Candidatus Vesicomyosocius sp. SY067_SCS001: one gene and its partner. The protein of the gene in region 2 binds, or shares a complex with, the protein of the main gene of each other region. Links are inferred from orthologs where the notes say so. Each region holds a gene or a part of one and is shown on either strand. Other genes may lie near its edges. The genes, in order: dnaG and dnaB.

Region 1 (3,342 bases), 360 kb from region 2 along the record:
TTTTCACTCAATTGAAGATCGTATTGTTAAACGTTTTATTCAAAAAAATTCACGACAAAAAACTTTGCCAAAAGGTTTGCCTATTGTTGAACATGAAATTAAAAAAACTTATCTAAAAGATTTAGGCAAATACCTTACCAGCAAAGTAGAAATTAAAAATAATAAACGCGCTCGTAGTGCAGTTTTACGAGTAGCAAGTAAAAACTAACTTGATATTATACAAATGCTAAGAATAGTTATATTAATATTTTAACCATTTATTAGTACATATCATATACTTCTTATATAATCGGTTAAAGCGCATAAAAGCAAAAAAATCATCAATTAATTGCTTTACATAAACAAATAGTAGTAGTGAGATTAAATTCAAAACTCTATAAAATATTAATACTAGTATAGGTACAAAATTATTAGCAAAAACAAGGTTTTGTTAAGTATTTTTAGTATTTTTATAACTGTTAAAATCCAAAATATATTATCTCAATATGTTATACCTAATCTTCAATAATAGGAGTTAAAAGGATCAAATTTCAGCAGATATAGTATTTACAGATAAAATGGAATATATTTTAACCAATAACGAATCAATCAAATTAAACATGAAAAACTAACTTTTAAGTTTGCCTTTTCTTGCTTGTAAACTTTTTGTATATTCTGCTTCATTTGTAATTAATAAAGCAATTTTATCTTTTTGTCTTTCCTCAATCTTTAGCAAAGCATCCAAAAATTCATCCTTATAATCATAATTTTTCAAAACTCTTTTCTTATAATATAAATTAAGCAATTGTTGTTCTTTCTGTGGAAATTGTTCTACCATAGTCTCCAAAGTAATGTCTTCTTGTAATAAAACCAAGCTAGCTAACTTTTGCAATATATCTGCATTATTAATTTTTCTCACTCTTAACATTACCGTTTTATCAACAATGGTTGGATAATTTAATAATAAACCAATCATTTGATCTATTAATGAGTTATTACTTATCAAGGGAGCTGACATTAGTGCTGGGTACTTTTCATAACTATCATAAAAATCAGATATAGGTGGTGCTTCATAATTTTTCGATATGTCAAATATATTTGGTTTAATTGACATATCTTGTCGCTCTAATATAGATTTAATTTGTTCAACGCTTTGATTAACTTCACCTGCCAAACCTTCTAACAACTGATGCTGGTAAGTTTCATAATTTATTTTTCCAAGTAATATTGATACTCTTTCTAAAAATAAGGTTTTTCCTTCAATCGTATTAAAATCCACTTCTGTCTTGATATGGCTAAACAAAAATTTACTCAAAAATTGAGCATTCTCAATACGTTTTATAAACGCTTGGCTTGATTCTTTTTTAACCAAAGTATCTGGATCTTCTTTATCTGGTAAAAATAAAAATTTAACAGTTATACCTGCCTTAATTACTGGCAAAGTAATATTTAATGCTCGCCAAGCAGCTTTTTCCCCTGCCTTATCGCCATCAAAACAAAAAATAATAGTATTTGTTGTGCGAAATAGAATATTTAAATGTTCTACCGTAGTTACTGTACCTAAAGTAGCAACTACTTGTGATATACCCGCTTGATGAAGAGAGATCACATCCATATAACCCTCTACTACTAAAATATAATCAATTGAACGTGAATATTTACGCATATGATACAAACCATAAAGTTCTTTTGATTTTGAAAAAATAGGTGTTTCAGGTGAATTTAAATATTTTGCCTTAAAGTTGTTATTACACGAACGACCACCAAAAGCAATAATATTGCCTTTATTATTATGAATAGGAAACATAAGACGATCTGTAAAAAGATCATAGTATCTTCCTGAACGATATTGGTTATCACCTAACAATCCCATCACTTTTAAATCAGTAATATCTTGAGAACCTTTATCAAATCCAAATAGTAAATTACTATTGGGTGGTGCAAAACCCAACTCAAAACGCTTGGCAATTTTACCGCTAATACCTCTATATTTAACATAACTAACTGCCTTATTTTTTGCAAGAGATTGCTTTAATTGCTGAATATAAAACTGGCTAACTCGTTGCATTAAGTCGAAATAACGAATTAATCTTGTATCTATCGGTTTGACATTATTGTCATACACTACACTAATACCTGACTCGCTAGCAATGGTCTCTATCGCCTCAACTAGACCTAAATTATCAAACTTCATAACAAAGCCAATAACGCCATTGACATCTCCACAACCAAAACATTTGTATATTTGTTTCTCAGCTGAGACAATAAATGATGGAGTTTTTTCATTATGAAATGGGCAACATGCCTTGTAATCTTTACCAACCTTTTTAAGTGGAACACGTTGATTAATTATGTCAACAATATCTACACGACTAGGTAGATCATCTTTAAAATCTGCGTTAATAAATGGCATTTTTCATAATCAAAATTTAAAGTTATATTTTAATGACAAAGACAAAATTTTTTCATCCTAAATTTATACCAACTTGGACTTTAATTGGTTTGATGAAATTAAGCGCTAAATTACCACTTAAAATTCAGTTAGCAATAGGCAAAATAATAGGTAAAAATCTATATTCACTTCTAAGTAGATTTAGAAAAATTGCTTTTATTAATCTCACAAAATGTTTTCCTGAGAAAAACAAAGATCAAGTAAAAAAACTAGTCAAACAACACTTTGAAGCACTTGGTATTGGTTTATTTGAAACCGCAAATTGCTTTTATTTAAACGATAAAAAACTCAAGCAATGCTATCATATTAAAGGTGCTAAAATTTTGCAAAATGCCCTAGATCAACAACAAAATATTATTTTACTCGTAGGACATTTTACGACAATGATGCTTGCTGGTAGAATATTGCTGCAAAACTTTGATTTTGCAGATGTTTACCGTCCACAAAATAATGCTTTATTTGACAACCAAATGCAAAAAATATTCACCCGACATGGTAGCACTATGATTAAAGCAAAAGATACAAAAACTTTAATACGAGTCTTAAAATCAGGCTTGCCAATTTGGTACACACATGACCAAGATTTAGGCATTAAAATTAGCATATTTGCGCCTTTTTTTAATATACAAACCGCTACCATAAAAGCCACAGAAAAACTAGCCAGTATTGATAATACGGTTGTTATTCCTTTATCCTTTACTCGTCAATACACAACTTATACACTAGAGTTTTCTCCTGCCTTGACAAATTATCCTATCACTAATAGCCAACAAAATGCACAATTAACTAATCAAATATTACAACAACAAATTTTAAAAGCACCAGAGCAGTATTTATGGATTCACAGGCGCTTTAAAACCAAGCCAAATAATGAGTCATCTTTTTATTAACTTTTTTAAAAAAGTGTATAA
Region 2 (3,181 bases):
AATCACTAATCTGAATAAGACTATGGTTCATATAGTACTAATAAAAGCAACCCGAGAACTAACACCTGTAAGTAGTTCATAAGCAATGGTATTGCTGTGTTTTGCAATAGTTTCAATGCGTAATTTCTGAGTCCCCCAAAGAATGACATTATCTCCGACAGAGGCTTTAACATTACTTATATCAACGCAAATTAAATCCATAGATACACGTCCAACAAGTGGACATAAATTGTTATTAATTAGCACAGGAGTACCATTTTTAGCATGGCGTGGATAGCCATCACCATAACCGATACCGATAGTCGCTATGGTTGTTGATTTTTTAGCTATCCAAGTAGCGCCATAACCTACTGAATCACCAGTTTTGATGGTTTTAATTGACATAATTGGTGCTGATAGTTGCATAACAGGCTTAAGATTATTATTAATAATTTCAAAAGGAGAAACCCCGTATAACATAATACCAGGACGAACATAATCAAAGTGTGAGGCTGGATTTGACAAAATCGCAGCAGAATTTGCCATTGAACGTTTAGTGGTGTGATATGTTGATTTTTTAAATTCAAATAGTTGAGACTGGTTCATTGGGTGGTTAATTTCATCAGCACAAGCAAAATGACTCATAACGCATTGGGTATTAATTAATGGGTTGTTCTCTAATAATTTTACGAAATCAAGGTATTCATGGGTAGACAAGCCTAGTCGGTGCATGCCTGTGTTAATTTTTATCCAAATATTGATTGGTTGTTTGGTGTTGTTGATAGTGGTAATTTGGGTTTTATCATGTACAACAATTTGGCAATTTAATTTAATGGCTTGTTGTAGTTCTTGGTCTTCAATAACACCTGATAGAAGTAAAATTGGCTTTTTTGTTATTTTACGTAACTTTCTTGCTTCCGAGATTTCGCTGACAGCTAATAAATCAGAATGGTTAATAATTGGATTGATTAAATTAATCTGGTGCCCATAAGCATTTGCCTTTACCATAGAAACTATTTTGGAATTAGGCGAATTTTTTTTTACAATTAAGAGATTGTGCTTTAATGCTGATTGTGAAATTGAAACAATGGTACACATAGACAAGGTTTTTATTAAAAAGGTTCTTGGTTAAAATTAGCTATAGTATGTGCATAAGTTGTATCTATTTGTTCATCGTTCATATCGTGGAATTGGTCCTCGTTAGCCAAGTCTTCAAATCGTGCATATTCTCCGATAAAGGCAAGTTTGATTATCCCAGTGGGGCCATTTCTATGTTTGACAATCTTTAAATCTGCCTTACCAATTTCTTCTGGGTTTGAATAGGTATCATCATGATATTGTTGGTCTCGATAGATAAAGCCAATAATATCAGCATCTTGTTCAATTGAGCCAGATTCTCGTAAATCAACCATTTGTGGCATACGACCTTTGTTAGCTTTAAGGCGTGATTCAACTCCACGATTAAGTTGCGATAAGGCAAGAACTGGTACGTTAATTTCTTTAGCTAGTGCTTTTAGTGAACGGGAAATTTCAGAGATTTCTTGGACCCTGTTTTCATTCTTTCCGTGTACAGTCATGAGTTGCAAGTAGTCTACCATAATTAGTGCTAAGTCAGGGTATTGACGTTTTAATCGTCGACATTTTGCACGAATTTCTATTGGGGTAATAGAAGGGGTTTCGTCAATAAGAACGGTAGATTTTTCCAGAGCTAATACAGCATGATTAAAACTATTCCAGTCAGTTTCAGTCATGGTGTTGCGTAATTTTGAGCCTTCAATATGACCAAATGATGAAATCATACGCATTACTAATTGTTCAGTTGGCATTTCTAAACTAAATATTACAACTGGTTTGGGTTCTTTAGCAGTAATAGCAATGTGTTCAATAATATTCATTGAAAAAGCGGTTTTACCCATAGATGGGCGTCCGGCAATAATAATTAGATCGCCATTTTGTAAGCCAGAAGTTAACTTATCTAATTCAATAAAGCCAGTCTCTAAACCATTTATACCACTATATTCTTGCATTTCTTGTACACGATTAACAACATCTTTAATAATATCTTTTATATTAGTAATATCTTGTTTTCCCCTAGTCATTTGTTCGGCAATTTCAAATATTTTTTTCTCAGAAAGATCAATTAATTCTTGAACTTCAACTTCTTTTGGGTGGTATGCAGCATCGGCAATTTGGTGACTAACAATAATTAGTTGACGATAAACTGATAGTTCTCTTACATGTTTAGCATAAGATTCAATGTTAGAAATACTAGGGGTATTTTCAGCAATTTGGGCTAAATAGAAAAAGCCACCAATAACTTCTTCAGAATCTGTTTTTTTAACTTGTTCTTTTACAGTGAGAATATCAGCAGGCTGGTCGTGCTGCAATAGAGTGCTAATAGCATTAAAAATAATTTTATGTGAGGCATTGTAAAAGTCTACTTGAGTTAAGATATCTGCAACACGATCCCATGCTTCATTATGTAATAATAAACCACCTAAAACAGATTGTTCTGATTCGATTGAATTTGGTGGTATTTTGGTGTTTTTGATATTCATTGGCTTTTCTTTTTAAAGAACCTTTTAAAAAATTAAAAACCCTAATTATAGGGTTTTTAATTTTAACGTACAATGAATTAGTTTTTTATGCTTTTTGGAAGGATTTAATAACAATTTTAACACTTGCTGTAATATTTGTATGTAAATTAATGTTAATTTTATATTCACCTGTATGACGAATTGTTTCAGGTATATTAATATTACGTTTTTCAATTTTAAAACCATTTTTTATAAGACTTGTTTGAATATCAGTGGTGTTGATGGAACCAAATAATTTACCTTCTTCACTTGCATTAGCTTGGATAATACAAATAGTATTAGTCATCTTAGTTTCAATAGCTTTTGCATTTTTAAGTGTTTTAGCTTCAGCAACTTGTAGTTTAGCTCTAATCAATTCAAATTCAGCTAAGTTTGTTTTAGTTGCAAGTTTGGCTTTACCTTTGGGAATTAAAAAGTTACGAGTATAGCCAGCCTTAACATTAATTACATCACCCAAATTTCCTAATTTTTGAATATTTTCTAATAAAATTACTTGCATGATATACTCCTATTTCTTGTGTTTGTCAGTATAAGGAATAAGGGCTAAGAATCTAGCTCTTTTAATGGCAGTTGTCAGTTTACGCTGAAATTTAGCACTGGTTCCA

The links.
Region 1: the proteins of dnaB (region 2) and dnaG are in contact, whole or in part, in a crystal structure (PDB 2R6A), measured with the Geobacillus stearothermophilus proteins. The link is inferred for Candidatus Vesicomyosocius sp. SY067_SCS001 from one-to-one orthologs. Residues at the interface, in WP_033016901.1 of Geobacillus stearothermophilus: Ser13, Glu15, Ala16, Gln18, Glu91, Leu92, Asp94, Ala95, Val96, Pro97, Thr98, Ala99, Ala100, Asn101, Tyr104, Tyr105, Ile108; in WP_049624496.1 of Geobacillus stearothermophilus: Lys456, Leu457, Leu458, Pro459, Ala460, Asn463, Ala464, Leu467, Leu535, Leu536, Ile537, Ala538, Gln544, Glu545, Asp548, Tyr549, His552.

Annotation. Positions count from the first base shown.
Region 1 is NZ_CP054877.1:279,327-282,668, reverse strand. Bases 1-2,999 are described here. They hold dnaG (DNA primase), read right to left. Parts: upstream 2,393-2,999; coding sequence 608-2,392; downstream 1-607. Other genes in these bases: HUW60_RS01390 (LpxL/LpxP family acyltransferase), read left to right, coding at 2,425-2,999; rsmH (16S rRNA (cytosine(1402)-N(4))-methyltransferase RsmH), read left to right, coding at 1-208. Outside these bases: more of HUW60_RS01390, read left to right, coding at 3,000-3,321. UniProt on the Escherichia coli protein: RNA polymerase that catalyzes the synthesis of short RNA molecules used as primers for DNA polymerase during DNA replication.
Region 2 is NZ_CP054877.1:636,425-639,605, reverse strand. The notes cover bases 315-3,152. They hold dnaB (replicative DNA helicase), read right to left. Parts: upstream 2,538-3,152; coding sequence 1,092-2,537; downstream 315-1,091. Other genes in these bases: rpsR (30S ribosomal protein S18), read right to left, coding at 3,085-3,152; rplI (50S ribosomal protein L9), read right to left, coding at 2,623-3,075; alr (alanine racemase), read right to left, coding at 315-1,077. Also shown: HUW60_RS03095 (metallophosphoesterase family protein), read right to left, coding at 1-31; more of alr, read right to left, coding at 28-314; more of rpsR, read right to left, coding at 3,153-3,181. UniProt on the Escherichia coli protein: The main replicative DNA helicase, it participates in initiation and elongation during chromosome replication. Travels ahead of the DNA replisome, separating dsDNA into templates for DNA synthesis.